One region of the Streptomyces rapamycinicus NRRL 5491 genome, then DNA from elsewhere that is predicted to be linked to it. Evidence: riboswitches for the same ligand, from Rfam matches in the RefSeq annotation. Region 1 holds a riboswitch; the other holds the start of a gene.
The links. Region 1 has a riboswitch for glycine ahead of gcvP (aminomethyl-transferring glycine dehydrogenase). Riboswitches for the same ligand answer to the same signal wherever they lie in the genome.
Positions count from the first base shown of each region.

Region 2: it holds a riboswitch for glycine, as region 1 does, so the genes downstream of both, gcvT (glycine cleavage system aminomethyltransferase GcvT) here and gcvP (aminomethyl-transferring glycine dehydrogenase) in region 1, are expected to answer to the same signal.

Region 1 covers NZ_CP085193.1:10,668,547-10,683,969, forward strand. Annotated here, with positions in the region: gene LIV37_RS44315 (DUF881 domain-containing protein) at 1-519, shown strand, start outside; gene LIV37_RS44320 (small basic family protein) at 516-848, shown strand; gene LIV37_RS44325 (DUF881 domain-containing protein) at 1,415-2,296, shown strand; gene LIV37_RS44330 (FHA domain-containing protein) at 2,427-3,254, shown strand; gene ftsR (transcriptional regulator FtsR) at 3,272-4,027, shown strand; gene LIV37_RS44340 (bifunctional nuclease family protein) at 4,080-4,553, shown strand; gene LIV37_RS44345 (MerR family transcriptional regulator) at 4,721-5,347, shown strand; gene LIV37_RS44350 (DNA polymerase IV) at 5,473-7,020, shown strand; gene LIV37_RS44355 (PRC-barrel domain-containing protein) at 6,996-7,313, opposite strand; glycine riboswitch at 7,460-7,557, shown strand; glycine riboswitch at 7,558-7,686, shown strand; gene gcvP (aminomethyl-transferring glycine dehydrogenase) at 7,749-10,664, shown strand; gene LIV37_RS44365 (DUF5999 family protein) at 10,755-10,961, opposite strand; gene LIV37_RS44370 (hypothetical protein) at 11,225-11,812, opposite strand; gene LIV37_RS44375 (glutamate-cysteine ligase family protein) at 12,260-13,762, shown strand; gene LIV37_RS44380 (CPBP family intramembrane glutamic endopeptidase) at 13,838-14,650, shown strand; gene LIV37_RS44385 (PhzF family phenazine biosynthesis protein) at 14,679-15,423, opposite strand, start outside.
Region 2 covers NZ_CP085193.1:4,096,435-4,111,857, reverse strand. Annotated here, with positions in the region: gene LIV37_RS16575 (carboxymuconolactone decarboxylase family protein) at 1-63, opposite strand, end outside; gene LIV37_RS16570 (ATP-binding protein) at 280-2,412, shown strand; gene LIV37_RS16565 (hypothetical protein) at 2,330-4,153, opposite strand; gene LIV37_RS16560 (L-serine ammonia-lyase) at 4,168-5,550, opposite strand; gene glyA (serine hydroxymethyltransferase) at 5,678-6,958, opposite strand; gene gcvH (glycine cleavage system protein GcvH) at 6,985-7,365, opposite strand; gene gcvT (glycine cleavage system aminomethyltransferase GcvT) at 7,546-8,673, opposite strand; glycine riboswitch at 8,844-8,954, opposite strand; gene LIV37_RS16540 (AAA family ATPase) at 9,124-9,822, shown strand; gene LIV37_RS16535 (enhanced serine sensitivity protein SseB) at 9,999-10,805, shown strand; gene LIV37_RS16530 (enhanced serine sensitivity protein SseB C-terminal domain-containing protein) at 10,917-11,714, shown strand; gene LIV37_RS16525 (ABC transporter permease) at 12,213-13,217, shown strand; gene LIV37_RS16520 (ABC transporter substrate-binding protein) at 13,346-15,106, shown strand; gene LIV37_RS16515 (ABC transporter permease) at 15,267-15,423, shown strand, end outside.

The sequences.
Region 1 (15,423 bases):
GATCTGGTGGCGCTGCTCTCGGGGGCCAACGAGGTGACGGGCCCGGGGGTGAAGCTGGTGGTCGACGACGCCAAGGACGCGGCGAGCAGCGGCGGGGGACCACGGGAGAGCGCCGACTTCTCCGACACCGGCCGGGTGCGCGACCACGACATGCAGCGTGTCGTCAACGGCCTGTGGGAGTCGGGCGCGGAGGCCGTCTCGATCAACGGGCAGCGGCTGACGGCGCTCTCGGCGATCAGGGCCGCGGGAGACGCCATACTGGTCGACAACAAGCCGCTGGCGCCGCCGTATACGGTACTCGCGGTGGGGGACGGGCAGCGGCTGAGCACCGCTTTCCAGAACAGTGCGGACGGACAGTACCTGCATGTGCTGCAGCAGAACTATGACATCCGTACGAGCATTTCCGCCCAGGACTCGCTCCGGCTTCCGGCCGCGCCGAGCCTGATCGTACGCACCGCGGAACCGATAGCCGGTGGCTCCGGCAAGGGTGACGCCGACACAGGGAAGGGCACATCGTGATCGCCGTATTGGGGCTCATCGTGGGAGTCGTGGTGGGGCTTGTGGTCCGACCCGTGGTGCCGACGGTGGTCGAGCCCTATCTGCCGATCGCCGTCGTGGCGGCACTCGACGCGGTCTTCGGGGGCTTCCGGGCGATGCTGGACGGGATCTTCGACGACAAGGTCTTCGTCGTATCGTTCCTGTCCAATGTGGTGGTGGCCGCACTGATCGTCTTCCTCGGTGACAAGCTGGGCGTCGGTGCCCAGCTGTCGACGGGAGTCGTCGTCGTGCTCGGTATCCGGATCTTCTCCAACGCGGCCGCGATCCGCCGCCATGTGTTCCGGGCGTGAGGCCGATGACGACCGACGACACCCCGGAGAAGCCCGAGAGCACACAATCGGCCGAAAACCGACGGCAGGCCGACACTCCGCGACAGCCGGCCGAAACGCCAGGCCAGTCCGCCGACACGCCGCGACAGGAGCCGGCCGGCACGCCGCACCAGTCGGCCGACGCGCCGCCTCCGGCCGAGAGGGACGCGAAGGCCGGGCAGCCGCCGAAGGCCGAGCAGTCGCCGGAAGCCGGACCAGCGGCGAAGGCCGAAACGCCCGAGAAGGCCACTGAGCCGCCCCGGCGGTCGCCCGAGCCGCCCCGGCGGCCGGAGACGCCCGAGCGGCCCGCGCGCCCCGGGGAGCCTCGCGAGCGGGCCGAGCCGAGGCTGGCCGAGCCGAAGCGGGCCGAGCCCGAGCGGCCGTCGGCGGCCGGGCCGCCGCGCCCGGGCACTCCGCCGCCCGCCCGGAAGCCCGGGCGCCGTGACGCGCCGGCGGGGCGGCCGGGCAGGCCCGCCGGGCCCCCGCCGGGCGGCTTCAAGGACCTCGCGCTGAGGACGCCCCTGCCCAAGGCCGTGCTGCCCGAGGCCCTGCCGCCGCAGGCTCAGAGCCGGCCCGTCACGGCGGACACGCCCGGGGCGCGTGCCGAGGGCCCCAGGCCCGCCGACGGGTCCCGGAGCGGCCCCGGAGAGCCTGTGGCCCCCGCCCCCGGCCCCGGGGGCTCCGGCGGCAAGCGGAGGCCGGAGGACGCCCTGACCGGCCGCCAGCGGCTGGTGAAGGGCGTATGGCCGCCGCGCCTCACCCGCGCCCAGCTGATCGTCGCCCTGCTGCTCTTCGGCCTCGGCCTGGGGCTCGCCATCCAGGTGCGCTCGACCAACGAGAGCAGCGTGCTGCGCGGCGCCCGGCAGGAGGACCTGGTCCGGATCCTCGACGAGCTGGACTCCCGCACCCAGCGGCTCCAGGACGAGAAGCGCCGCCTCGAGAATCAGCGCACCGAGCTGGAGAACAGCTCGGACCAGGCCGAGGAGGCCCGGAAGCAGACGCTCCAGAAGGAGCAGCAGCTGGGCGTGCTCGCGGGTACGGTGGCAGCACAGGGTCCTGGTATCACGATCACCATCGACGACTCCCGGGGCTCCGTGGAGTCGGACATGCTGCTCGACACGGTCCAGGAGCTGCGCGCGGCGGGCGCCGAGGCGATCCAGATCGACAAGGTGCGCGTGGTCGCCGGCACCTACTTCTCGGACAGCGGTGGCGCGATCCGGATCGATGGACGGAAAGTGACGCGACCGTATGTTGTGAAGGTGATCGGCAAGCCGGAGGATCTGGAGCCGGCCCTGAACATCCCGGGCGGGGTGGTGCAGAGCCTGGAGAAGGAGCAGGCCACAGTGTCCGTGCAGCGGGAGAAGAAGATCGTTGTGGATGCCTTGCGATCGGCGAAGCGGCCTGACTACGCTCGGTCGTCATCACGGTGAGGCGGTTCGAAATGAGGGTCTCTCGGGGAGACCATGTGGACGCGGGGGGTCAACGCACCAGAAGATCCGCGCGTGATGGAAACTGTCTGGTGGTCACGGACGTTGTGAGGATGTCCGGACCGTCTGGTGTGTGCATCGAGGGTTTGTCCTGCCCCACGGGCGGGTCTGTTTCAGTCAAGGGGAATCGCCCGTGAAGTTGTTCGGGAAGTTGTTCGGTAAGAGTGCCCGCCAGGATGGCGGCAGCAGCACCGCCCGCCACCGCGCCTCGCGTGCCGCGGAGGAGAGCGGAGGGGGGACCGAGGAGCGCCCGCTCTTCCGTGACCAGGTCGGCGGGCAGGGCGCGTCTGTTGACCCCTCCGCGGCCGGGCCCATAGGTTTCGAGGACCCATCGGCCTCTCGGAGTGGTGGAGGGTTCGGCTTGCCGGTCTGTCAGCGGTGTGGCCACCGGAACGCGGAGGCCAGCCGGTTCTGCTCCAATTGCGGCGCCCCGCTGCGGGGCGGCGCGCCCTCCGAGCGTGCCTCGGAGACCACCTCCACCATTTCGATCTCGGGTCTCGAGGCGTACGACTCCGAGGTGACCGGGCAGACGCCGCTGCCGTCGCTCAGCCCGGAGGCCCAGGCCGCCGTCGAGGCGCTGCCCCTGGGGTCGGCGCTGCTGGTGGTCCGCCGCGGGCCGAATTCCGGCAGCCGCTTCCTGCTGGACAGTGATGTCACCACGGCGGGCCGTCACCCGCAGAGCGACATCTTCCTGGACGATGTGACGGTCTCCCGCCGCCATGTGGAGTTCCGACGCGGCCAGGACGGCAGCTTCACCGTCTCGGACGTCGGCAGCCTCAACGGGACGTATGTCAACCGGGAGCAGATCGACGCGCCGGTGGTCCTGGCCAGTGGGGACGAGGTGCAGATCGGTAAGTACCGGCTGGTCTTCTACCCGAGCCAGCGGGGCGTCGGCATCTGACCCGTCAGGGGAGGTCCATGCTTCAGACACCGTCGGGCGGTGCCGATACCGGCACCGCCCCCACGGGCGGCCGGTCGATGAGCATCGGCACCGTGCTGAATCTGTTGCGGGACGAGTTCCCCGAGGTCACCATCTCCAAGATCCGTTTCTTGGAGTCGGAGGGGCTGGTGGAGCCGCGGCGGACGCCGTCCGGCTACCGCAAATTCAGCCAGCAGGATGTGGAACGGCTCGGCCATATCCTCCGGATGCAGCGTGACCACTACCTGCCGCTCAAGGTCATCCGGGAGCATCTGGACGCCCTGGAGCGGGGCGAACCCTTGCAGCTTCCTGCCGTTCCGCAGGGAGCGCAGCAGCCCGGGCCGCTCGACGGCGGCCCCGGCACGGTCTCGGACGGCCCCACGGCCGCCCGGGTCGGCCGTGCCGAGCTGCTGGCAACGGCCGAGGTCAGCGAGGCGGAGCTGGCCGAATGGGAGTCGTACGGGCTGCTCGCGCCGACCGCGGACGGCGGCGGGTACGACATCGAGGCGGTGACCGTCGCCCGGCTCATCGCCGAACTCGGTCGTTTCGGCCTGGAACCACGTCATCTGCGAATCATGAAAGCCTCCGCCGAGCGCGAGGCCGGAATGGTCGAGCAGGTGGTCGCCCCGCTGCGGTTGCATAGAAATCCGCAGACCAGAGCGCATGCGGAGGCCAGTGTGCGGGAGCTCGCCACGCTCTCCGTACGGCTGCACGCGGCCCTGGTGCGGTCGGCTCTGAGGGTCCACGGGCAGTGACCGGCCGGGCCCCGACTATCCAAACCGGCCGGGCACGTCCTAGGGTTGCTGTGTGAACGAGCTCGACGTCGTGGGTGTCCGGGTGGAAATGCCCTCCAACCAACCGATCGTGCTCCTGCGTGAAGTGGGAGGCGACCGCTACCTCCCCATCTGGATCGGACCAGGTGAGGCGACCGCGATCGCCTTCGCTCAGCAGGGCATGGCTCCGGCGCGCCCGCTGACCCATGATCTTTTCAAGGACGTACTCGAAGCGGTCGGCCAGCAGCTCACGGAGGTCCGGATCACGGATCTGCGCGAGGGGGTCTTCTACGCGGAGCTGGTCTTCGCCAGCGGTGTGGAGGTCAGCGCCCGGCCGTCCGACGCCATAGCGCTCGCGCTGCGCACCGGAACGCCGATCTACGGCAGCGACGGCGTGCTGGACGACGCCGGTATCGCGATCCCGGACGAGCAGGAGGACGAGGTGGAGAAGTTCCGCGAGTTCCTCGACCAGATCTCGCCCGAGGACTTCGGAACCAGCAGCCAGTGAACCGTATGCCGGTCCTCGCCCGCGCATTCGAGTAGCCTTTCCCGGACGAGGGGCACGGGAAACCACCCTTAGGGTGATTATCACTCGGCGTGCCGAGTGTGGCGATCGTTGACGCACCCCGGGTGACTGCCTACCTTCAAGATGGCAGGTCGAGGACGGAGGTCGGCGTGAGAAGCACCGGCGACGGCACGGCGGCCGGAGGTCCGTATGCGCTCCAGGGGGGCGCGTCGGCCGATCCGGCATTGAAGGCTCGGGTCGCGGCACAGGCCGCACCGCCGCGCGAGCCCGCCGCGGGGGGGACGGAGCGGATCGGATACCGCGGGCCCACCGCGTGTGCGGCCGCGGGCATCACCTACCGGCAGCTGGACTACTGGGCCCGCACCGGGCTGGTGGAGCCGAGCGTCCGGCCGGCCTACGGCTCGGGCAGTCAGCGGCTCTACAGCTTCCGGGACGTGGTCGTCCTCAAGATCGTGAAGCGGCTGCTGGATACCGGTGTGTCGCTCCAGAACATCCGGGCGGCGGTGGTGCACCTCCGTGCCCGGGAGCTCGACGACCTGGCCCAGATGACGCTCATGAGCGACGGCGCGACCGTCTACGAGTGCACCTCGCCCGATGAGGTCGTGGACCTCCTCCAGGGCGGCCAGGGCGTCTTCGGGATCGCCGTGGGCGTCGTCTGGCGGGATGTGGAGAGCGCGCTGTCCCAGCTGCACGGCGAGCGGGTGGACACCGGCGAGACGCTGGTCCGGCACAACCCGGCCGACGAGCTCGCGGCGCGCCGCAACCGGGCGGGTTAGCGCCGGCCCTTCCGCTGGGCGCCCGGGTGATGAACCGAGTGGCGCCCCGGGCCCGCCTCCGGCCGTTGTGCCGCCCCATTGTCAGTGGTGTGCGGCTGTCAGTGGTGTGCGGCAGCATCGGAGGTGTGAGGGGTGCGCCGACGATTCTCCATCTGGACATGGACGCCTTCTACGCCTCGGCGGAGCAGGCGGCCAAGCCCAGCCTGCGCGGGAAGCCGGTGATCGTAGGGGGCCTGGGGCCGCGTGGCGTGGTGGCCACGGCCTCCTACGAGGCCCGGGTGTTCGGCGTGCACTCCGCCATGGCGATGGCCCAGGCCCGCCGCCTGTGTCCGAACGCGGCGTTCCTCATCCCCCGGTTCGCCCTCTACCGCAAGGTGAGCGACGCCGTCATGACCCTGCTGCACACGCTGTCGCCCCTGGTGGAGCCGCTGAGCCTGGACGAGGCGTTCGTCGATCTGGAGGCGGGCGGCACCGAGCCCACCGTCGAGGCGGCGCGCGCCGTGGCGGAGCGGCTGCGAGCCGACATCAAGGCGGCCACCGGGCTGACCGGATCGGTGGGGCTCGCCGGATCCAAGATGCTCGCCAAGATCGGTTCGGAGCAGGCCAAGCCGGATGGTCTGGTGGTCATCGAGCCCGGGACGGAGCGCGATCTGCTCGGCCCGATGTCGGTGCGGACGCTCCCGGGCGTCGGCCCCGCCACGGCGGAGACGTTGCGCCGGGCCGGGATCCACACCGTGGCCGAGACGCGGGAGGCGGGCGAGGCGGAGCTGGTGCGGCTGCTGGGCCGGGCCCATGGCGCGTCGCTGTTCCTGATGGCCGAGGGCCGGGACGAGCGGCCCGTCGTCGCCGAGCGGGACGCCAAGTCCATTTCGGTCGAGGACACCTTCGACGTCGACCTCACCGACCGCACCCGGGTGCAGCTGGAGATCGCGCGGCTCGCCGACCGCTGTGTGCGGCGGCTGCGCGAGGCGGGCCGCTCGGGGCGGACGGTCGTGATCAAGGTGCGGCGGTACGACTTCTCCACGCTCACCCGTTCGGAGACCCTGCGCGGGCCGACCGACGACCCGGCAGTGGTGCGGGAGGCCGCGGCGCGCCTGATCGACGGGGTGGACACCACGGCGGGTGTGCGGCTGCTGGGGGTCGGCGTCAGCGGTCTGGCGGACTACACGCAGGAGGATCTCTTCGCCCAGGCCGCCCAGGCCGCCCAGGCCGCCCAGGCCGCTCAGGCCGCACAAGCGGCTCAGGCCGCTCAGACCGCTCAGGCCGCTCACGAGGCCGTGGGGGACGCCGGGCGCCCGCCGGGGCCCGAGAGACCGGTGTCCGTGGGAGAGGTCGTGGGAGAGGCCTCTGAGGACGCTGAGAAGCCGCGGCGCTGGCTCCCGGGCTCCGATGTACGGCACGCCGAGTACGGGGCGGGCTGGGTGCAGGGGAGCGGGGTGGGCCGGGTGACCGTGCGCTTCGAGGAGCCTTGGTCGCCACCCGGTCGAGTACGGACGTTCCCCGTCGGCGATCCGGCGCTGCAGCCTGCCGACCCGCTGCCGCTGCTGCGCCCGGACGCGGACGCGGATGAGGATCCGGAAGAGGCCGAGGGCCGGGACGGGCGGGCCCCAGCGCCTGGTGGCGGGGCCGAGCCCGGCCCGGGCCCGGGTCAGCCCGTGACGTCCAGGCCGTAGTGGTGGTAGAGCTGAAGCTCCTGCTCGGGGGAGAGGTGGCGGCCCACCCCGAAGTCCGGGGCGTCCTTGATCAGGGACCGGTCGTACGGCACCCGCAGGGTGTCGCCGACGACCTCGCTCGGTTCGAGCGGCACGAAGACGTCCCGGCTGAACAGCCCGGTGCGTACCGCCGCCCATTCGGGCTCGCCGGTCGCGTCGTCGAGATAGACCTCGTCCACGGTGCCGATCTTGGCGCCCTCGCGGTCGAATGCCTTGCGGCCGATCAGGGTCCGCGGGTCGATATCGGTCTGCACGCTCTCTCCCACAGGTGGCAAACAGATGACAAGCAAGTGGCAAGTGCCCATTGCTACCTACAAAAAGCCACATCGCCGCACTCGGCCACTCGAACGCCCGCGACCGTCCCCCGCGGCAGAACCGCTGGTACGCTGACTGTGGCTGCAGACCCCGTGCGGGAGAGTCCTCCGCCGACGCTGTCGGAGGCGCCGAAGGAGCAAACCCTCCCCGGAATCTCTCAGGCACACGTACCGTGCGGGTGAGGTCACTCTGGAAAGCAGGGTGGGCCACGGGCGAGCACAGCTCCGGAACCCCTCCTCACCGACGGTGAAAACCGGTCAGGCGGTATGCGGGCCGGTGAAGCTCTCAGGTTGAGATGACAGAGGGGGAGGCCGTCCGGGCACCCGAGCCGCGGTGCCCCTCGTAGGTCGTCACAGACCAGGAGGCCCCCGCAGATGACCGCCAATCGCATCGCACTCTCCGACTTGGAATCCGGTACTCCGTTTGAGCGGCGCCATATCGGCCCGGATGGCGAGGCGCAGGCCAAGATGCTCGCCCAGGTCGGCTTCGGCTCGCTGGACGAGCTCACCGAGGCCGCCGTACCGGATGTCATCAAGAGCACCGAGGCGCTGGACGCCCTGCCGCCGGCCCGCAGTGAGCCGGAGGTGCTCGCCGAACTGCGCGCGCTCGCCGACCGCAACCAGGTGCTGCCGTCGATGATCGGCCTCGGCTACTACGGCACCCACACCCCGCCGGTGATCCTGCGCAATGTGCTGGAGAGCCCCGCCTGGTACACCGCGTACACGCCCTACCAGCCGGAGATCTCCCAGGGCCGGCTCGAGGCGCTGCTGAACTTCCAGACCGTCGTCGCCGATCTGACCGGGCTGCCCACGGCCGGTTCCTCGCTGCTGGACGAGGCCACCGCGGCCGCCGAGGCGATGGCGCTGTCGCGGCGCGTCGGCAAGGTCAAGGAGGGCGTCTTCCTGATCGACGCCGAGGTGCTGCCGCAGACCATCGCGGTCATACGGACCCGCGCCGAGCCGACCGGTGTCGAGGTCGTCGTCGCCGACCTGGCCGGGGGCATCCCGGACGGGATCGCCGAGCGCGGGGTCTTCGGCGTGCTGCTGCAGTACCCGGGCGCCTCCGGTGCGGTGCGCGATCCGCGCCCGGTCATCGAGCGCGCCCATGAGCTGGGCGCCGTCGTCACCGTCGCCGCCGACCTCCTCGCGCTCACCCTGCTCACCTCGCCCGGCGAACTGGGCGCGGACATCGCGGTGGGCAGCAGCCAGCGGTTCGGCGTCCCGATGGGCTTCGGCGGGCCGCACGCCGGTTTCATGGCGGTGCGCGACGCCTACGCCCGCAACCTGCCCGGCCGTCTGGTCGGGGTCTCGGTGGACGCCGACGGCGACAAGGCATACCGGCTGGCGCTGCAGACCCGTGAGCAGCACATCCGCCGGGAGAAGGCCACCAGCAACATCTGCACCGCTCAGGTGCTGCTGGCCGTGATGGCCGGGATGTACGCCGTCTACCACGGCCCGGACGGGCTCGCGGCGATCGCCCGCCGCACCCACCGCTACGCCTCCGTGCTCGCCGAAGGGCTGCGGGCCGGCGGTGTCGAGGTGGTGTACGGCGCGTTCTTCGACACCCTCACCGCGCGGGTGCCGGGCCGGGCCGCCGAGGTCGTCGCCGCAGCCCGCGAGGCCGGGGTCAACCTCCGGCTGACCGACGCCGACCACGTCGGCATCGCCTGCGACGAGACCACCGGCCGCGCGCAGCTCGCCGCCGTATGGTCCGCCTTCGGGGTGGACGGCGGCAACGGCGACGCCTCCGGGATCCCCGGGATCGAGGAGCTTGACGTCTCGGCGCCGGACGCGCTGCCCGCGGCCCTGCTGCGCCAGGACGGCTATCTGACCCACCCGGTCTTCTACCAGCACCGCTCCGAGACCGCGATGCTGCGCTATCTGCGGCGCCTGGCCGACCGGGACTACGCCCTGGACCGGGGCATGATCCCGCTCGGCTCCTGCACCATGAAGCTCAACGCGACCACCGAGATGGAGCCGGTCACCTGGCCGGAGTTCGGCGCGCTGCACCCCTTCGCACCGGCCGAGCAGGCCCAGGGCTATCTGACCCTGATCCGTGAGCTGGAGGAGCGGCTGGCCGAGGTCACCGGCTACGACAAGGTCTCGCTGCAGCCGAACGCCGGGTCCCAGGGCGAGCTCGCCGGGCTGCTGGCGGTGCGCGCCTACCACCGGGCCAACGGGGACACCCAGCGCACCGTCTGTCTGATCCCGTCCTCCGCGCACGGCACCAACGCCGCCAGCGCCGTGATGGCCGGTATGAAGGTCGTCGTGGTCAAGACCGGCCAGGACGGCGAGGTGGACACCGACGACCTGCGCGCCAAGATCGAGCAGTACGGCGACCAGCTGGCCGTCCTGATGGTCACCTACCCCTCCACCCACGGGGTGTTCGAGGAGCACATCACCGAGATCTGCGCGACCGTGCACGACGCGGGCGGCCAGGTCTACGTGGACGGCGCCAACCTCAACGCGCTGGTCGGGCTCGCCGAGCCGGGCCGGTTCGGTGGCGATGTCTCGCATCTGAACCTGCACAAGACCTTCTGCATCCCGCACGGCGGCGGCGGCCCCGGCGTCGGCCCGATCGCGGTGCGCGAGCATCTGGCGCCCCACCTCCCCAACCATCCGCTGCAGCCCGCCGCCGGTCCGGCCACCGGCGTCGGCCCGGTCTCGGCCGCGCCGTGGGGCTCCGCGGGGATCCTGCCGATCTCGTGGGCGTACATCCGGCTGATGGGTGCCGAGGGGCTGCGCCGCGCGACCCAGGTCGCGGTGCTCGGCGCCAACTACGTCGCCAAGCGCCTCGAGCCGCACTACCCGGTGCTCTACACCGGCCCCGGCGGTCTGGTGGCGCATGAGTGCATCGTGGATCTGCGTCCGCTGACGAAGGCCACCGGTGTGACCGTGGACGATGTGGCCAAGCGCCTGATCGACTACGGCTTCCACGCGCCGACGATGTCGTTCCCGGTCGCCGGGACGCTGATGATCGAGCCGACCGAGAGCGAGGACCTGGCGGAGCTGGACCGGTTCTGCCAGGCGATGATCGCCATCCGGGCCGAGATCGAGAAGGTCGGCTCCGGCGAGTGGACCAAGGAGGACAATCCGCTGCGGAACGCCCCGCATACGGCGGCGTCGCTGACCGCGGAGTGGGACCACCCGTACTCCCGGGAGGAGGCGGTCTTCCCGGCCGGGGTCTCGGCGGCCGACAAGTACTGGCCGCCGGTGCGGCGGATCGACGGGGCCTACGGGGACCGTAACCTCGTCTGCTCGTGCCCGCCGCTGGAGTCCTACGAGGGCTGAGGGGTCTGACCCCTGCGATGCGTCAGTGGGGCCGGTTCGGCGAACGCGCCGGGCCGGCCCCTGATATGTACGTGCCGTCGACGGCGGAGGTCAGGCCGCGGTGACGACGTGCTCGGAACCCAGCGGTCGGCATGGTGCGATCACGCGCCCGTCCGGCAGCAGCTCACCGGTGTCCTCGAAGAGCAGGACGCCGTTGCACAGCAGGCTCCATCCCTGCTCCGGGTGGTGCGCCACGAGATGGGCGGCCTCCCGGTCGGCTGAGTCGGCTGACGGGCAGGGTGGTTGATGCTGGCACATGACAGGGTTCTTTCGCTGCGGAGTGGTGAAGGTCCTGCGGCTCGCTGCGGCGTTCATGGCCGCCCCCCGTAATTGAGTCGGTCGATTGCTCCAGTGTTGCCCTACGGCCTGGAATCCGCAGGGATTTCGCGGTACCGGTCTCGCTAGATAATGACGCATCACCCGTCCGGAGGGTTCATCGCGGCCGGACTGTTACGAGGATGCTGCGGAGCGCCCCGTGACCCGACGGTCACGGGGCGCTCCCGTCCTGACGAAGGCCCAGGTCAGGCGGGTGAGCCAAGCAAGGGTGCCCGAGTCAGCCGGTGAGTGAGGACGGACAGCAGATCGGTTGCGCGGTGCGCCCGGTGCGCCGCGATACCGGGCGGGGCCGGGGCGAGCGGCACCAGCAGGTCCCCGGCGCCGAGGCCGCCTTCGGCGCCGTCCGCGGTCAGGTCGCCGTGCAGCCAGAGCGTGACCATGTAGAGCTCGGGGATGGACAGCAGCCGCGGCTGGTACGCCGAGGGCAGCGACTCGGCTTCGCTCAGGGCGAGTTCGGCCGAGCTGACGTAGGGGCCCTCGGAGAAGTGCGAGAAGGCCCAGCCGTCGGCGGTGAGCATCGCCTCGGCGGCGGCCACCGTACGGTCGCCGTCGCGGAGCAGGAATCGCCAGCCGGTGAGCCGGGTGCGCGGCGGGCCGCCGGGGGCGGTGATGTCGTCCAGGACATGGACGGGGAGCGGGAGTTCGGGTTCGAAGGGGCCGGTGAGCGTGGAGAGCACGGGGGTGCGGGCCTCGCGGACGGCGGTGGGGGAATCAAGGGCCGTGAGGACGCTGCGCAGGGCGGGCGCGGGGGCCTGGGGCACATGCAGCGGCATGGTGGGTCGCCTCTCGCTTTGAAGACACGGTGAAGCGATAGCGGGCCGGGTTTGGGCGGCGCTGTCGGTGGAACACGGGTCAGAGGGGAGCCGGAACAGACCGTTCGGGCGTTATCTCTCTGCCTCGTTAGCCGAGTTTATACGACAAGTGTTCCCGTTGTGTTTCGTCTAGCCGCTGCCGATATCGCCGACAAGAGGATATCCAGACCCCGGGAAGGCGGGGATTTTCCCCGATTCAGTGCCAGATGAACGGATATGACCTGGCATTTTGAGCCCGGCGCGGTAGGCTGGAACTCGCTGGTCCATTTCCCCAGCGCAATGCGCAGTTCCACAGAGCCTACCGGCTGGGTGGGGATCGCGGGGCGTTATCGATCACATTGGTGGGCATCATCGAGCGTGGTGTGCACACGCCCGGCGCCGATGATCCACTCGAGGAGGGACGCTTCGATGGGGGAGAAGCTCATAGCCGGTGAGTTCGACCCGTCCGGCCGGCGACGGCAGCGCGTCCGGTTGCGGCAGTGCCTCGACGGGCTGGGCCGGCTCCTGGCCGACAAGCGATTCGACCGCCCGAAGAATCTGATGGGGCTGGAGATCGAGCTGAATCTCGCCGGGGCCGACGGGCTGCCGAGGATGATGAACGCGGAGGTTCTGGAGCGCATCGGGAGTCATGATTTCCAGACGGAACTCGGGCAGTGCAATCTTGAAGTAAACATCGTGCCCCACCGTTTGCACGGACGCGTTCTCGATCAGCTCTCCGAAGAGCTCCGAACCGGTTTGTCATATGCCGACCGCAAGGCGAGGGAAGTGTCTTCCGAGATCGTGATGATCGGAATTCTGCCAACCCTCGCCGCGGACGATCTGGGATCCACGAACCTCTCCTATGACGACCGTTACAAACTGCTCAATGAGCAGATGCTGGCCGCCCGCGGTGAGGATTTCCTCATCGACATCGAGGGCCGGGAGCGATTCACCTACGCCAGCTCCTCCATCGCCCCCGAGGCGGCCTGCACCTCCGTCCAGCTCCATCTCCAGGTCACCCCGGGCCGCTTCGCGGACGCGTGGAACGCGGCGCAGGCGGCGGCCGCCGTGCAGATCGCGGTGGGCGCCAACTCCCCCTTCGTCTTCGGCCACGAGGCGTGGCGCGAATCCCGGCCCCCGCTGTTCCTCCAGGCCACCGATGTGCGCCCGCCGGAGATCGCCGCCCAGGGGGCGCGCCCGCGCACCTGGTTCGGCGAGCGCTGGATCGACTCCGCGTACGAGCTGTTCGAGGAGAACCTGCGCTACTTCCCGCCGCTGCTCTCCACCGGCGAGGACGAGGACCCGCTGCGGGCGCTGGACGAGGGCGGGGTGCCCGAGCTCCAGGAACTGGCGCTGCACAACGGCACGATCTACCGCTGGAACCGGCCCGTCTACGACGTCGTGGACGGGGTGCCGCATCTGCGCGTGGAGAACCGCGTGCTCCCGGCCGGGCCCACCGTCACCGATGTCATCGCCAACGCCGCCTTCTACTACGGGCTGGTCAGGGCGCTCGCCGAGGAGTCCCGCCCGGTGTGGACCCGGCTGCCGTTCGCGGCCGCCGCGGCCAACTTCGAGGCCGCCTGCCGGCATGGCATCGACGCGGTCCTGCAGTGGCCCAAATCCGGCCGTTCGGCGTCCCTGACCCGCACCTCCGCCGTACGGCTGGTCCGCGAGGAGCTGCTGCCGCTCGCCGCGTCCGGCCTCGACTCCTGGGGCGTGGAGCCCGCCGACCGCGACCGCTACCTCGGCGTGATCGAGGAGCGCTGCAAGCTGGGGGTCAACGGCGCGTCCTGGCAGGCGGCCACCTACCACCGGGCGCTGGGCGGCGGACTGGACCGGGACGCCGCCCTCGCGGCCATGACCCGCCGCTACTGTGCCCTGATGCGGACCGACGCACCGGTGCACACCTGGCCCACCGATCTCTCCGGGTGACGCCCCCACCGTGGACCATGACCCCGTATTGTCCGGTGAACGGGGCGGGTGCACGGATGAGGCGGAGAGACGGAAGTGGGGACAGGAGTGCGGTCACAGGCGCGGGGCGCGGAGTTGCCCGTGGTCGAGGACGGGCTCTCGCGGCGGACGCTGCGCAATGAGACGCTGCTCGTGCTGGCGCTGTCCCTCGGCGCGAGCGGGCTGTCCGCGCTGATCAGCTTTATCGGCTCGGTGACCAAACCGGGCGGGCTGAAGGACCAGGCGGCCAATCTCAACTCCTCCGCGGCGCCGGGGCGGCCCTGGCTGGATCTCGCCTGGCAGCTGTTCGGCATCACCACCGCGCTGGTGCCGGTCGCGCTCGTGGCCCATCTGCTGCTGCGCGAGGGCGCCGGCCTGCGGGTGATCGGCTTTGACCGCGACCGGCCCCGGTTCGACCTGGCGTGGGGCGCCGCGATCGCGGCCGCGATCGGCGGCACCGGGCTGCTGCTGTACCTCGGGGCGCGGGCCGCCGGGGGCAACCTCACGGTGGTGCCCGAGTCGCTGCCCGACGTCTGGTGGAAGATCCCCGTACTGATCGCCTCCGCCGTGCAGAACGCGGTGCTGGAGGAGGTGGTCGTGGTCGGCTATCTGCTGCGCAGGCTCGGGCAGTTGGGCTGGACCCCGATGGCCGCCCTGCTGGCCGGCTCGGTGCTGCGCGGCTCGTACCACCTCTACCAGGGGATCGGCGGCTTCTTCGGCAACATGGCGATGGGCGTGGTCTTCGTACTGCTCTACCGCCGCTGGGGGCGGGTGGGGCCGCTGGTCGCCGCCCATGCGCTGATCGACATCGTGGCCTTCGTCGGATACGCCGTGCTGGCGGGCCGGGTGGACTGGCTGCCCACGGCCTGACCCGCCGTCCGGCGCCCTGTGACGGACCTCAGGTCAGCAGCTCGCCGTCGATGACGGTGACGGCGCCGCCCGTCAGCAGCGTACGGTCGCCGCGCAGCGCGGTGCGGACCAGGCCGGTGCGCGCGGACGCCTGGAGCCCGGTCAGCTCGTCGCGGCCGAACCGGGCCGACCAGTAGGGCGCGAGCGCGGTGTGCGCGCTGCCGGTGACCGGGTCCTCGTCGATGCCGACGCCCGGGGCGAACATCCGCGAGACGAAGTCGTACCCGCGCCCGGGGTCCTCGGCGGCCGCCGTCACGATGATGCCCCGGTGGCTGATCCGCCTGAGCGCGGCCAGGTCGGGGGCCAGGGCGCGCACGGTCTTCTCGTCGGCCACCTCGATCAGGAGGTCGTCGATGAACGGGCCGGCGTGATGGGCGGCCACGATCTGGGCGCCGAGCGCCGCGCCGACCTCGGCGGTCTTCTCGGGCACCGGCAGCTCGGTGAGTGAGGCCGTGGGGAAGTCCAGTGTGATCGAGCCGCCGTCGTCGGCCGTCGCCGACAGCACCCCGCTGAGGGTGGCGAAGCGGACCGTGCCGGTCGCGGCCCCCGTGGCCCTCAGGACATGGGTGGTGGCGAGCGTGGCATGGCCGCACATGGGCGCCTCGGTGACCGGGGTGAACCAGCGCAGCGCCCAGTCGGCCTCCGCGGCCCGGGGGAGGGGGTGGGCGAAGGCGGTCTCGGCGAGGTTGACCTCGGCGGCGACCTGCTGGAGCCAGTGGTCGTCCGGGAAGGCG
Region 2 (15,423 bases), 6.6 Mb from region 1:
GGAGTACCAGGCGCCGATGCGGTTTATCAGGGTGCTGGGCGGGGTGAGCGGGATACGGGCCATGGCGGGCTCTCCATCGTGTCGTACCTGTGCTGGCAATGGCTTGCGCAGGTACGACAGGGCAGCCCGCCGGAGTGTGACATCCGACCTCGCCTCGCGGCACGTTCTGGGCCCGCCCCGCGTGGTACGAGATCACCGAGGCCGAAAGGTTTTCCCGGGCAGACACCGCGGGGATACAGTCCGGCCAGGGACCGGACCGGGACCAGGGGAGGGGCCGGTGTGATCGAGATCGTCACGGTGGGCGCGCTCACCGCATTCCTTGCGGCGGTGGGGAACGGCGCGGCCGGAGAAGTCGGCAAGCAGGTGCTCCTGTCGACGGGTGCGCTGGTGAGACGGACCCTGGGCCGGGAGACGCCGCTGCCGGTCACCGCGGAGGGGTGGGAGGCGCTGGCGCGCCAGATGCATCCGCGCCTGAGTGAGGACGGCCGACGCTCCGGCGAGTGGGCCCTTCTGCTGCGGAGCCTGCCGGACGCGGCGGTGGCGCTGCGCCCCGGGGCGGGACTGCCGCCCGCCACGCGGGACTTCACCGACCGCGAGGCCGTCCTCAAGCGGCTGAAGCGGGAGGCGACCCGTGCCGCCGGCGGGCGGCCACGGGTCGCGCTGCTGCACGGTCCGCCCGGCATCGGCACCAGCGCGGTGGCCCTGCACTGGGGCGCCGCCCAGGTCGCGCGGTACCCCGACGGGCAGTTCTATGTCGACCTCCGCGACGCCGCCGGAGACGGTGGGCTGGAACCGGCCGCCGTCCTGCCGCGCCTGCTGCGGCACATGGGCGTCGAGCCCGAGCGGATCCCGCCCACCGAGGCGGGGCGGGAACAGCTCTATCGGCGGTTGACGGCGGGCCGCAGGGCGCTGGTGGCGATCGACCACGCGTCCTCGGTCGCGCAGGTCCGCAACCTCGTTCCGGCCACGCCGGAGGTCTTTCTCCTGGTGGTCGCGTCCGGTCCGCCGTTCGCGCTGGAGGCGGAGCGCATCGCCGTCCCACCGCTGAGCGAGCGGGACGGCTTGAGGATGCTGAGGAAGGTGGCCGGGCCCGACAGGGTCGCGCGAGCCAAGCCGCGGATGCCCGACCTGCTGAACGCTTGCGCGGGCAACGCCTTCGCCCTGAAGGCGGCGGCGATGCGCCTGCTGACCGATGAACCCGCCTTCCCGGATCCGTCCGACGAGCCCGCGGGGCACCATCCGGTGCTGTCTACGACGCGGGACGCGTGCCGCCGTCTCGGGCCCGAGACGGCCCGGCTGTGCCGGCTGACCGCGCTGGGCGGCTGGCCCGCGATCGATGCCCGGCTGGCCTCGGACGCCGCCGCCGTCCCCGAGGAGGAGGCCGCCCGGATGCTCGCCGCGGCTGCGGACGCGCAGTTGGCGGAGCCGGTGGGGGACGGACGCTACCGCTTCCGGCCCGAGGTGCGCCGCCATCTGGCCGACGCCGCAGGACCCGAGCACGGGATCCCGGAGTGCTTCGCGGCGGTGTCACGGGTGCTCGACGGCCTGCTGAACCGATCGCTGCACGCCGCTCACGCGGCCCTTCCGCAGAGCTGGCGGACCGAGCCCGCACCCGCGCGGGGGCCCTCGTTCCGTGGGGCGGCCGAGGGCATGGCGGCCCTGCTGGCCGAGGCCGGGAACCTGGTGCGGGCGGTCTCGGTGGCGGACGAGTACCAGCACATCGACACGGCGCTGCGACTGGCCCGTGCGCTGTGGCCACTTCAGCTGAAGGCCGGACACTGGGACGAGGTGCTGCCCGCCCTGCGGATCGCGGCCCGGTGCGCCGACGAGCACCAGCCGCGTTCCAGCATGGCGGGTGCCCTGCACTTCCAACTGGGCCACTGCCTGGGCGAGATGGGGCAGTGGGAGGAGGCCGATCACGCGGTGCGCGCCGCCGTCGCCTGCGAGCGAGCCGCGGGCCACTTACGGGGCGAGGCGTCGTCCGTGGAGTTCTTGGGCCTGTTGTGCTTGAACCGATGGCGGTACGAGGCGGCGTACGAGCGGTTCGTCGAGGCGGAGGGCGTCTACCGGCGGATCACCCCCGGCCAGGAGGGTGCCGGGGACCTTCCGCGCGCCCTCGCCTTGATCGGGCGTCACCAGGGACGTGCCCTGCGCGGCCTGGGACAGTTGACAGAGTCCCGCCGTCGCCTGGAGGCCGCGCGGGACTTCTTCGCGGAGCGGGGAGAGGCGTACAACCAGGCCCGTACCCTCACGGACCTCGCCGAGACGCTGCACGACGCCGGTGAGGACTCCGCGGCCCTGACGAAGATCGCTGAGGCTGAGCGCCTGCTCAGGCCGGAAAAGGCCACTCCGCACCTGGGCTACCTGGCCCGTCTGCGGCTGCGCTGCGAGACGGCCCAGCAGGCGGAGTAGCGGGAGTCACGGTCACCGGGTGCACGCGGCCGGCCGCGTGCACCCGGAGCGTCGTCCCGCCCGGCGCCACCGCACCGCCGCCCGCCAGCCACGCGTGGAGCGCGGAGGCGTAGGCCGCCGGATCGGCGTCCGCTCCCGGGCCCGCCGACAGCCGTAGCACGCCGTGCTCCCGGTCACGCACGGCACAGCTGTGCGGGCCGGTCACGTACACGGCGAGCGAGCAGTGCGGATACCGGCGCAGCACCTCGGCGGTCCACTCCTCCGGGCCGCCCAAGCGGGGGTCGTCCGGCCGCCCCGCACGGAAGATCACATCAGCCGGCGCCAGGCTGCCGGGGTCCCGGGTGTCCTCGTGCACGGCGAGGTGCGTCTCGCCGACCGCGTCGTACGGGTGCCCCGTGGAGCGCTCGAGCGTGACATCCGCTCCCCGGACGCGCGTACGGACGTTCAGAGGGGCCGTACGCGGTGGGGGATCGTACGGCGGCAGCGGCAGCGGCTCCAGCAGCGCCGGGGCCGCGGGTTCTGGCAGATCCATGAGCAGGTAGAAGAGCCTCCGCAGCAGTGCCGCCGACGCGCCCGGGGCCGAGCTGACGTACTCCGCCGGACTGGTTGCGGCCGACGGGCGGTGCCGGGCGAGCAGGCCCTCCAGCTGGTCTCGCAGCGGTCCGTGCGGGTCGAGCCGGGGGGCCTCCTGGACGAACGTCGCGAGCGGCGCCTCCGGGTCCAGCCTGTCCTGTGCGGCGGACGCGAGCAGCACGGGGATGTCCAACGCCGCGGCGTAGTAGGACACCGCCCCGAAATCCCCCAGAACGACATCCGCCGCCAGAAGGGCCTGTCGCCACGCGTGCACGGGGTCGATCAGTGCCAGTCCGCCGCGGCGCGCCCGGTCCAGCCAGACGCGTATCTGCCCCGGTCCGTGTCCGTACCAGATATTCGGATGCAGCACGGCCGCCAGCCGGTAGTCGTCAGTGGGCAGCTCGGAGGTGAGCCGGGGCAGCAGGCTCGGCAGGACGTCCTCGCCGCCCCCGTTTCCGAACAAACTCTCGGGATTCCACGTGGAATTCAGTACGACGAGACGCTGTCCCTGGCGCACACCCAGGGCGCGGCGGAACCGCTCCCGGTGGGAACGCCCGGCCAGCATGCGGTCGAAGCAGGGGTCGCCGGCGAGTACGGATGCCCTCTCGGCTTCCGGGCATACCCGCCGCAACCGCTCCAGCTGCTCCGGGTGTGAGAGGACGAGGCCGTCCACGAAGGGCTTGCCGTCCGCCAGCAGCCACTCCGGCGACAGGCCGAATGTCGGCTCGCGGCTCGCGGCTCGCGGCTCGCGGCTCGCGGCTCGCGGCTCGCGGCTCGCGGCTCGCGGCTCGCTTAGCTTCTTAGTGTATCCGACTCCATGCGACAGGACGGCCAATTTGCCCTGTATGCCCTGGAGTTGCCCGCCGAAGCTCGCGGCGATCGCCAGGGCCACCGGTGTCGCCAACGCCTGCTCCCAGGGCAGCACGGGCAGACCCAACTCCGTGAACAACTCGCCGATTCCGGCCTGAAACGCGGATGACTCGGTCGAGGTGACCAGGAGTTGTACCCGGAAGTCGTCGTGGAACAGCGGCAGCACATCCAGCAGGCGGCCTGCCGAAGTGACATTGTGCACGACGAGCAGCACCCGTCGGCTCGTCGCCCGGCTGGCCCAGCGTTCCGAGTCTTCCCCGACCGGCACCCGTATCGCCGGGGCATCAGCCGACCCCACCTGCGTTCCCTCCGTCAGCACTCGATGACGTTCACCGCGAGCCCGCCCCGCGCCGTCTCCTTGTACTTGACCTTCATGTCCGCGCCCGTCTGCTTCATGGTCTTGATGACCTTGTCGAGCGAGACATGGTGGCGGCCGTCGCCGCGCAGGGCCATCCTCGCGGCGGTGACTGCCTTGACCGAGGCCATGCCGTTGCGCTCGATGCAGGGGATCTGGACCAGGCCGCCGACCGGGTCGCAGGTGAGGCCGAGGTTGTGCTCCATGCCGATCTCGGCGGCGTTCTCCACCTGCTCCGGGGAGCCGCCGAGGACCTCGGCGAGGCCGCCGGCGGCCATCGAGCAGGCGGAGCCGACCTCGCCCTGGCAGCCGACCTCGGCGCCGGAGATCGAGGCGTTCTCCTTGAAGAGCATGCCGATGGCGCCCGCGGCGAGGAGGAAGCGGATGACGCCCTCCTCGTCGGCGCCCGGGACGAACCGGGTGTAGTAGTGCAGGACGGCGGGGATGATGCCTGCCGCGCCGTTGGTGGGGGCGGTGACCACGCGGCCGCCCGCCGCGTTCTCCTCGTTGACCGCCATGGCGTAGAGGGTGATCCACTCCATGGCACGGGCGCCCGGGTCGCCCTCGGAGCGCAGGGCGCGGGCGGCGGTGGCGGCGCGGCGGCGGACCTTGAGGCCGCCGGGCAGGATGCCCTCCTGGGACATGCCGCGGGCCACGCACGCCTCCATGACCTGCCAGATCTCCAGCAGCCCGGCCCGGATCTCCGGCTCCGTGCGCCAGGCCTTCTCGTTCTCCAGCATCAGGGCCGAGATGGACAGGCCCGTCTCCTGGGAGAGCCGCAGCAACTCGTCACCGGTGCGGAAGGGGTGGGTGAGAACGGTGTCGTCGAGCTTGATGCGGTCCTCGCCGACCGCGTCCTCGTCCACCACGAAGCCGCCGCCGACCGAGTAGTACGTCTTCTCCAGCAGCGGATGGCCCTCGGCGCCGTACGCGCACAGCGTCATGCCGTTGGCGTGGTACGGCAGTGAGCGGCGGCGGTGCAGGATCAGCTGGGAGGAGTCGTCGAAGTCGATCTCGTGGCCGGGGCCGATCTCGGCGCCGAGCAGCCGCAGCCGCTTGGTGGTGCGGATGCGCTCCACCTCGCCGTCGGCCGTATCGACGTCCACGGTGCGCGGGGAGTTGCCCTCCAGGCCCAGCAGCACGGCCTTCGGGGTGCCGTGGCCATGACCGGTGGCGCCCAGGGAGCCGAAGAGCTCGGCCCGGACGGACGCGGTGTGGGCCAGCAGACCCTCGTTCTTCAGCCGGCGGACGAACATCCGCGCGGCCCGCATCGGCCCGACAGTGTGCGAACTGGACGGGCCGATGCCGATCGAGAAGAGGTCGAATACGGAAATGGCCACCGGGAGACTCCTTCGTCTGCACGCCGGGGGAAGCGTGTGCCCGCCGGGGAAGCGTGCGGGCCGTGCGTGGGGTGGTGCGGCGGGGGCGCGCCAGGGCGGACGCGCCCCCGGTCCGGGTTGCTCCGGCTTACTCGGACAGGTGCGCGTACAGCGGGTGCTTGTCGGCCAGGGCGGTGACCCGGGCCTTCAGCGCCTCCGCGTCAGCCGCCCCGAAGGGAGAGGGCGCCTTGAGCGTCTCCGCGATCACGTCGGCGACCTCGCGGAAGTCCTCCGTGGTGAAGCCGCGCGTGGCCAGCGCCGGGGTGCCGATCCGCAGACCCGAGGTGACCATCGGGGGCCGCGGGTCGTTGGGGATCGCGTTGCGGTTGACCGTGATGCCGACCTCGTGCAGCCGGTCCTCGGCCTGCCGCCCGTCCAGCTCGGAGTCGCGCAGATCGACCAGGACCAGATGGACATCGGTGCCGCCGGAGAGGACGGCGACGCCCACCTCCCGCACATCGTCCTGGGTCAGGCGCTCGGCGAGGATCCTGGCGCCCTCCAGCGTGCGCTCCTGGCGCTCCTTGAACGCCGAGCTCGCCGCCACCTTGAAGGACACCGCCTTCGCCGCGATGACATGCTCCAGTGGGCCGCCCTGCTGGCCCGGGAAGACCGCCGAGTTGATCTTCTTGGCCAGGTCGGCGGTGGAGAGGATCACGCCACCGCGCGGACCGCCCAGGGTCTTGTGGGTGGTGGTGGTCACCACATGGGCGTGCGGTACGGGCGAGGGGTGCAGCCCGGCCGCCACCAGACCCGCGAAGTGGGCCATGTCGACCATCAGGTACGCGCCGACCTCGTCCGCGATCCGGCGGAACGCGGCGAAGTCCAGCTGGCGCGGGTACGCAGACCAGCCCGCGATCACCAGCTTGGGGCGGTGCTCCTTGGCCAGCCGCTCGACCTCGTCCATGTCGACCAGACCGGTCTCGGCGTCCACGTGGTAGGGCACCACGTTGTAGAGCTTGCCGGAGAAGTTGATCTTCATGCCGTGGGTCAGATGGCCGCCGTGCGCCAGGTTCAGCCCCAGGATGGTGTCGCCGGGGGAGAGCAGGGCGAACATCGCGGCCGCGTTGGCCTGGGCGCCCGAGTGCGGCTGGACGTTCGCCGCCTCGGCGCCGAAGAGCTCCTTCACCCGGTCGATGGCGATCTGCTCGACCACGTCGACGTGCTCACAGCCGCCGTAGTAGCGGCGGCCGGGGTAGCCCTCGGCGTACTTGTTGGTCAGGACCGAGCCCTGGGCCTCCATGACCGCCGCCGGGGCGAAGTTCTCCGAGGCGATCATCTCCAGGGTGGACTGCTGGCGGTGGAGTTCGGCGTCGACAGCAGCGGCGACGTCCGGGTCGAGCTCGTGCAGGGAGCTGTTGAGAAGCGACATCGAGGGTCCCGATCGAATAAGGAGGGTCAGTTTTCGGCGAAGGCGGTGTACTCGTCGGCGGAGAGCAGGTCCTCCGGCTCGCTCGTCACCCGCACCTTGAACAGCCAGCCGCCCTCGAAGGGGGCGGAATTCACCAGCGCCGGATCGTTCACCACGTCCTCGTTGATCTCGGTGACCTCACCGGAGACCGGCGTGTACAGGTCGCTGACCGACTTGGTGGACTCCAGCTCACCGCAGGTGTCACCGGCGGAGACCGTGGAGCCGACGTCCGGGAGCTGGACATAGACGACGTCGCCGAGCGCGTTGGCCGCGAATTCGGTGATGCCGATCGTCGACACGCCGTCCTCGCCGGCGGCCGACAGCCACTCGTGCTCCTTGCTGTACCGCAGCTGCTGGGGGTTGCTCATGGTCCGATTCTCCTGGATACGGGGGAGTGCTTGGGAAACGGGTCTTAGCTGGTGGGATGCGGCGCCCAGGGATACGACGCCGGGGGTGCGATGGGCCGGGCCCGCCGCGGCCGCCGCTCAACGATGGGCCGGGGCTCCGCTTCATGCTCGGGCAGGCTCAGCGCTCGCGCCCGGAGAGGCTCAGCGCTCGCGCTTGTAGAAGGGGAGCGCCACGACCTCGTACGGCTCCCGGGTACCGCGGATGTCCACGAAGACCCCCTCGGTGCCGGGCTTCGCGTACTCCGGGTCCACATACGCCATCGCGATCGGCCTGCCCAGCGTCGGCGACGGCGCGCCCGAGGTGACCTGGCCGATCTCTGTGCCGTCGGCGGCCACCACGGCGTATCCGGCGCGCGGCACCCGGCGGCCTGAAGCGATCAGGCCGACCAGGGTGCGCGGGGCGACGGTGTCCGCCTGGCGGGACGCGGCCTCCAGGGCCTCGCGGCCGACGAAGCCGCCCGGCTTGTCGAACTTCACCACCCGGCCGAGCCCCGCGTCGAAGGGGGTGGTGTCGGTGGTCAGCTCGTGCCCGTACAGCGGCATGCCCGCCTCGAGGCGCAGGGTGTCCCGGCAGGAGAGACCGCAGGGCACCAGGCCCACCGGGGCGCCGGCCTCGGTCAGCGCCTCCCAGACCCGCTCGGCGTCGTCCGGCGCCAGGAACAGCTCGAAGCCGTCCTCACCCGTGTAGCCGGTGCGGGCGATCATGGCGGGGACGCCCGCGACGGTGCCCGGCAGCCCGGCGTAGTACTTCAGCCCGTCCAGGTCGGCGTCGGTCAGGCGCTTCAGGATCCCCGCGGACTCGGGCCCCTGGACGGCGAGCAGCGCGTAGGCGTCGCGGTCGTCCCTCACGGTCGCCTCGAAACCGCCGGCCCGCTCGGTCAGCGCGTCCAGCACCACCTGGGCGTTGGCGGCGTTGGCCACCACCAGGAACTCCTCGTCCCCGAGGCGGTAGACGATCAGGTCGTCCAGGATGCCGCCCTCGTCGTCGCAGATCATGGTGTAGCGGGCGCGGCCCACGGCGAGCGCGGACAGCCGGCCGACCAGCGCGTGGTCCAGGGCGTCCCCGGCCCGCGGACCGATGAGAGAGATCTCACCCATGTGGGAGAGGTCGAAGAGCCCGGCGCGGGTGCGGACCGCGGTGTGCTCGTCGCGCTCGCTGCCGTAGCGCAGCGGCATGTCCCAGCCGGCGAAGTCGGTCATGGTGGCGCCGAGCGCGCGGTGCCGCGCGTCCAGCGCGGTACGGCGTGGGGTGGGCGGGGCGTCGGTCACGATTCAGGCTCCAGAGGTCGGGGTCGCGCGACGGCGAGGACGGACGACAAGGACGCGTGCGTCCTCCCCATCTGTCATCGGAACCTGAGAGGTTCGCCGTGACGCCCGTAAGGGGCCCGACTTGCACCTTGGGTGGAGCCGCGCCCGCGCGGCCCGCTTTTCAGATCTGCCTCGTCCGTGCGGTATCGGGGCCTGAGAGATTCAAGGGAGGACTTGCTCCTTCGGCGCCCTGGACACCCGGCACGGATGCCGACGACCAAGGACTCTCCCGCGCGGATTCAAGCGGCCGGTATGGAGTTGCGCCGACATCATCGCATGTATGGGCGAGAAGGGAAGCCCCGATCCGACCGGGCTCCGGCCGCCCGGACAGGGGCAGCCTTGCCCGACATTACCTTTTCTTGACACTCTGCGGGTACGAGCAGCGTTGACCGACCTGGGAGGACGATCACGGTGCATGGGCAGGGAACGCACGCGACGACACAGAGGCTCCTGCCGGCGCGGCGTGGGCGCACACCCTCCGGGTCGACGGCCCGCCCGGGTCGAAGAAGCGCGGTGCACGATCTGCGCGCGGGGGTGGAGGGCGGTGGTGCGGACCCGTGTGAGCTGCGCTTTCCGGCGGGGGATGTGCTGGTCGCCTCCGGGCTGCCGGGCAGTGGCAAGAGCACCCTGATCAATCGGACGGTGCCGCTCCTGGACGAGACGGGCGCGGTCGTGATCAGGGTGGACTCGCAGAACACCCGGGAGGTGTGGGAGCGCCGGCTGCCCGGCTGGCTGCCGTACGCGCTCTACCGCCCGCTGGTCCGGTACGCCCACTACGCGGGGCTGCGCCGGGCGCTGCGCTCGGGCGCGAGCGTCGTGGTGCACGACTGCGGGGCGCTGCCGTGGGTCCGCCGCTGGCTGGCGCGGGACGTGCGGCGCCGGGGCCGCAGTCTCCACATGGTGCTGCTGGACGTGGGCGCCACGGAGGCGCTGGAGGGCCAGGCCGCCCGTGGCCGCGGGGTCTCCGCCTACGCGTTCGGGCGGCATCTGCGCGCGATGCGGCGGCTGATCACCGGGATGGAGGAGGGGCGGCCGCCGCGGGGGTGCGCCTCGGCGGTGCTGCTGGACCGGCGGGGCGCGAGCGCGCTGCGCTGCATCTCCTTCGAGTGATCACGCCTCTCCCCCGAGTGGCCGAAAATCGGCCATTGGCATCACACAGCGTGACGAGGACGAGTCCGGGCGAGGTGGGGAAGTGCTGTGGAGATCGCCGCCGCCCCCTCCGGCCCCGGACCGCCCAGCGGTTAGGGTGCTTCGGGCAGGTCGGACGAGATGGCGGTTGGACGAAGATGAGCTTCCCGGAGCAGTACGGAGTGGCCCCGGCGCACGGAGGATTCCCGGACGGCGGGTATGCCGCGCATCCAGCGTTTCCCGGCAATGAGCTCGAAGAGGTGATGGCCGCCTCCGTCGACGTCCCCGGCGCCGGAGCGCGCATCGTCGAGACGCTCTCCCGCAGCCACCTCTGGATTCCGCTGCCCAACGGCGGGGGCCCGGGCAGCCCGAGCCTCGATCTGCCCACGATGGAGATCGACGGCGGCGCGTATGTCCCGGTGTTCAGCTCCGAGCGGCAGTTCCTCCAGCTCGTCGGCTCCCATATGTCCTTCACCGTCGCCCCGGCCGTGGAGTTCGCCCGCGGGCTGCCGCCCCAGCTCGGCATCGCGGTGAACCCCGGTGGCGCGGTGGTCGTACCACTGCCTCCGCCCGCCGTCCGGGAGTTGTGCCGCGCCGGGCGTAGCGAGCTCGACGGCCCGGCCAACGGCGGCCGGGTGCGGCTCTTCGAACCGGACTGGCAGGACGAGCCGGTGGACTTCCTGGCCGCCGCCGGGATCGAGTTCGCCAAGGGCACCGGAGTGCGGACCGCCCGGCGCGCCCTGGCCAGCGTCGAGGGCGACGAACCGGCCCTCTTCGTCGGTGTGCAGCTCGACGAGCCCGGCCCCGAGGGGCAGGCGCGCGCGGTGGAGGCGCTGGGCCGCGCACTCGGCTCGGTGCCGGTGCCGTGGAAGGTTCAGCTGGTGCTGCTGGACGTGGCGCAGGGCGATCCGGTGGCCGACTGGATGCTGGGGCGGGTGCGGCCGTTCTACGACCGTGACCTCTGACTCACCCCTGGGTCCGCTGCCGCGGCCCGTAAGCTGGTTTGATGACCAGGAGGGGTGCGAGCACGCTCCCCGGTGAGGTGTGGGCAAGGCGATGAGAAGGGGCGGACCCAGGTGAGCGCGGGCGCGGATTGGGGGGCGGCGGCCGGCCAGGTCGAGCGAGCGCTGCAGCAGGTCGCTCCCGGTCGGTACGACGCCTACGAGGCGCTGCTGCACGCCATCGGCGAGGGCCAGGTCTGGATGCTGCTGTGGCACGGCGCGCCCGGCTCGCCCGACGCACAGTACGGGAACATGGACGTGGACGGCCTCGGTTACGCCCCGTGTGTGACCTCCGCGCAGGAACTGGCCGCCAGTGGCTGGAACCGCGCGCATGAGGTGGTCGACGGACGCCTCATCGCCGACTCGCTCTACCGCGACCGCTACGGCCTCTGGCTCAACCCCCACGCCCGCGGCGGCGGGGTGGGCATCCCGTGGCCGGATCTGCGCCGGATCGCGGGCGGTCTGGACCGGCTGCCCGCCGGGCCGCTGCGGCTGTCCGAGCCCGCCATCGACATCCCCCAGTTCTACGCCCTGTTGGGGCAGAACGCGCATCGCACCGCCGCGGTGCGGTCGCTGCGGCGCGTCTGGGTGCAGCCCGCGCTGGGCGCCCCGTACCTGGCGATCGGCCTGGATCTGTACGACACCGGCGCCGCGTCGGTGCAGTCGGTGCGGGTGATGATGGAGCAGTCGGTGACCGCCGTGCCGGACGGGCTGCCGGTCTCCACGGTCGCGCTCTCGGACGAGTACGACCCGGTCGCCATGTGGATGCGGGCCAATGCCCGGCCCTTCTTCGACCGTGACGCCTATGGCGCCGCGTCCGCCGCGCCGCCGTCGTACGGCTACGGCTATCCGCCGCCGCGCCCCGCGTACTGAGCCGCCGCGCCCCGCGTACTGAGCCGCCGCACCTCGCGTACCGGGCAAGCCCGTCCCGCGTACTGAGCCGCCGCGCCCCGCGTACTGAGCCGCCGCACCTCGCGTACCGGGCAACCCCGTCCCACGTACTGAGCCACCGCGCCCCGCCGCGTACCGGGCCGCGCACCGATTGACGGGATTGCCCGACCGGCCTTCCACCCCTTTCGGGCCGAACACCCCAATACGGGCGCGAGGTTACTGCTGCGTTCTCGTGTCGCGACCGTCCGTATAGCGGAGCGGTATTCCTCACATCACGGTTAGGCATCCATTGCCCGGGAGTACTGGCGGGTGATCACAAACGCGTTGAAGACTCCCGCTCCAAGGGGTGCGGTTCCTGCGTACGACCCCTTCCGAGAAGGTTCCGTACCAGAACGCGACTTTCACCCAGGTTGTGAACGAAGCCGCCACAGCGGCGAGTCGTGGGCCGGTCACCACCGGTCGAGAGGGGTCTCCACCACGATGACGGCACCATTGCACGGCACGAGCACGGACAGCGATCCGGTCGCGACTGCCGATGTAGCGGCGGATGTGGTCAAAGCGTCCGTCGAAGGCAGATCGCTGCGGCAGATCGCCTGGTCACGCCTGAAGCGGGACAAGCTCGCACTGGCGGGTGGCATCGTTGTCGTCTTCCTCGTGCTGGTGGCGATCTTCGCTCCGCTCATCGTGAGTCTGCTCGGGCATCCGCCCAATGAGTTCCACCAGGAGAAGATCGACCCGCTGTTCGGCACCCCGAAGGGATCCCTGGGCGGCGTCAGCTCGGACTTCCTCTTCGGCGTGGAGCCGTCCAACGGCCGCGACGTCTTCAGCCGGGTCGTCTACGGCGCCCGGATCTCGCTGCTCGTGGCCTTCCTCGCGGCGGTGGTCGCGGTGGTGCTCGGCACCATCTTCGGCATCATCGCCGGGTACTTCGGCGGCTGGGTCGACTCGCTGATCAGCCGGGTGATGGACATGCTGCTGGCCTTCCCGCAGCTGCTCTTCATCATCTCCCTGGTCTCGGTGCTCCCCAACGACCTGCTGGGACTGACCGGCAGCGGAGTGCGCATCGCCATCCTGGTCTCGGTCATCGGCTTCTTCGGCTGGCCGTACGTCGGCCGCATCGTGCGCGGCCAGACGCTGTCGCTGCGCGAGAAGGAGTACATCGAGGCCGCGCGGAGCCTGGGCGCCGGCCGGCGCTACATCCTCTTCCGTGAGCTGCTGCCCAACCTGGTGGCGCCGATCACCGTCTACACGACGCTGATGATCCCCACCAACATCCTCACCGAGGCCGCGCTCAGCTTCCTCGGCGCGGGCGTGAAGCCGCCCACCGCCTCCTGGGGGCAGATGCTCTCCAAGGCGGTCGGCACCTATGAGGACGACCCGATGTTCATGATCATCCCGGGTCTGGCGATCTTCGTCACGGTGCTGGCCTTCAACCTCTTCGGCGACGGCGTCCGCGACGCCCTGGACCCGAAGGGCACCCGATGACGGCGCGCCACACGGCCGCCCGGCCGTACTCGAACGCATCAGCAGCCCCTGCCGCATCCGGCAGACGGCTCCCCAAGGTATTCCGCGGCGCCATGCCTAGGACCGCTAACCCGGAGGTTGCAGCAACTATGAAACGGCTCTCGAGAAGCAGGCGGATCGCCGGAGCGGCGGCTGTCGTCGGCGCTCTGCTGGCCACCGCCGCCTGCGGTGGCGGCGATTCCGACGACGAGGGCTCGGGCGCCGGGTTCAACGCCGCGGTGAAGGGTGTCGCGGCCAAGTCCGCCAAGAAGGGCGGCACCCTCAAGTTCATCAACAAGCAGGAGTTCGACTCCCTCGACCCGCAGCGTCAGTACTACGGGTTCGCCTGGGACTTCTCCCGCTTCTACGCGCGCCAACTGATCTCCTACACGCCGAAGCCGGGCAACGCCGCGAACGAGCTGACCCCCGACCTCGCCACCTCCACCGGCAAGATCACCAACGGCGGCAAGACCTACACCTACACCCTGCGCGACGGGATCACCTGGGAGGACGGCTCCCCGATCACGTCCAAGGACGTCAAGTACGGCATCGAGCGCATCTGGGCCAAGGACGTCGTCTCCGGCGGCCCCGGCTATCTGCGCCAGGTCCTGGACCCCAAGAGCGAGTACAAGGGCCCGTACAAGGACAAGTCCAAGGACAAGCTGGGCCTGAAGGCGATCGAGACGCCGAACGACAAGACCATCGTCTTCAACCTCGCCAAGCCCAACGGTGACTTCGAGCAGATGCTCGCGATGCCGACCGGCTCCCCGGTGAAGGCGGACAAGGACACCGGCGCCAAGTACACCAACCGGCCGTTCTCCTCCGGTCCGTACAAGGTCCAGTCGTACACCCCGGGCAAGAGCCTGTCGCTGGTCCGCAACACCAACTGGAAGAAGGCGTCCGACCCGATCCGCCCGGCCCTGCCGGACAAGGTCTCGGTCACCTTCAACTCCAACCTCGAGGCGATCGACCGGCTGCTGATCAAGGGCGACTACGACGTCTTCCTCAGCGCCACGGGTATGACCCCCTCGGGCCGTAACGACGCCCTCAAGCAGCACAAGGGCAACGTCGACAACATCACCACCAGCTTCGTCCGGTACGTCGACTTCACCACCAAGGTCAAGCCGCTCGACAACATCCACTGCCGCAAGGCGGTCATCTACGGCACCGACTACAAGTCGCTCCAGACCACCCGCGGTGGCCCGCAGGCCGGTGGTGACCTCGCCACCAACATGCTCCCCAAGAGCGTGAAGGGCTCGGACGACTACGACCCGTACGGCATCCTCAAGCGCGGTGGCAAGGCGGACCCGGCCAAGGCCAAGGACGAGCTCAAGCAGTGCGGCAAGCCGGGTGGCTTCTCCACCAGCATCGTGGCCCGCAATGACCAGCCCGCCGAGGTCGACGCCGCCGAGGCGCTCCAGGCGTCGCTGAAGAAGGTCGGCATCAGCCTCAACGTGGAGCCGATCCAGGGCAGCACCTCCGCCAGCATCACCGGTTCGCCGGCGGTGATGAAGAAGCGCGGCTACGGCCTGTCCATGACCGGCTGGGGCCCGGACTTCCCGACCGGCCAGGGCTTCTCCCAGCCGCTGATCGACGGCCGCTTCATCGAGCAGACCGGTAACTACAACGTCTCCGAGACCAACAACGCGGAGATCAACCAGTACTTCGACGACGCGCTCAAGGAGACCGACCCCAGCAAGGCCGGGGCGATCTACCAGAAGATGAACCACAAGGTCAGCGACCTGGCCGTGCAGATGCCGTTCATCTACGAGAAGAACATCACCTGGCGCAGCTCGCGGCTGACGAACGCCTTCTCGTCGGCGGCCTACAACGGCCGCTACGACTACTCCCAGCTGGGCGTCGTCAAGTGACGGCCGGTCACCCGATCCGCCGCACACGTTAACCATCGCCGCACCCGATAGGCCCGAAGGGCAGGTGATGGCCGCGGGCGGTGGCCCGTGATCCCCCAAGACCGGGGTATCACGGGCCACCCCCGGGCCGCGCACAGTGCTTGCTTATCTCATCCGGCGCTTGTTCGCCGTCGTCGTGATGCTGTTGGTCGTCACCCTTACGACCTTCGCCATCTTCTTCGTGATCCCGAAGTGGGCAGGTGCCGATCCCGCGCTGCTGTTCGTCGGCAAGCAGGCCGACCCCGCGGCCATCGAGGGCATCCGCCAGAAACTCAGCC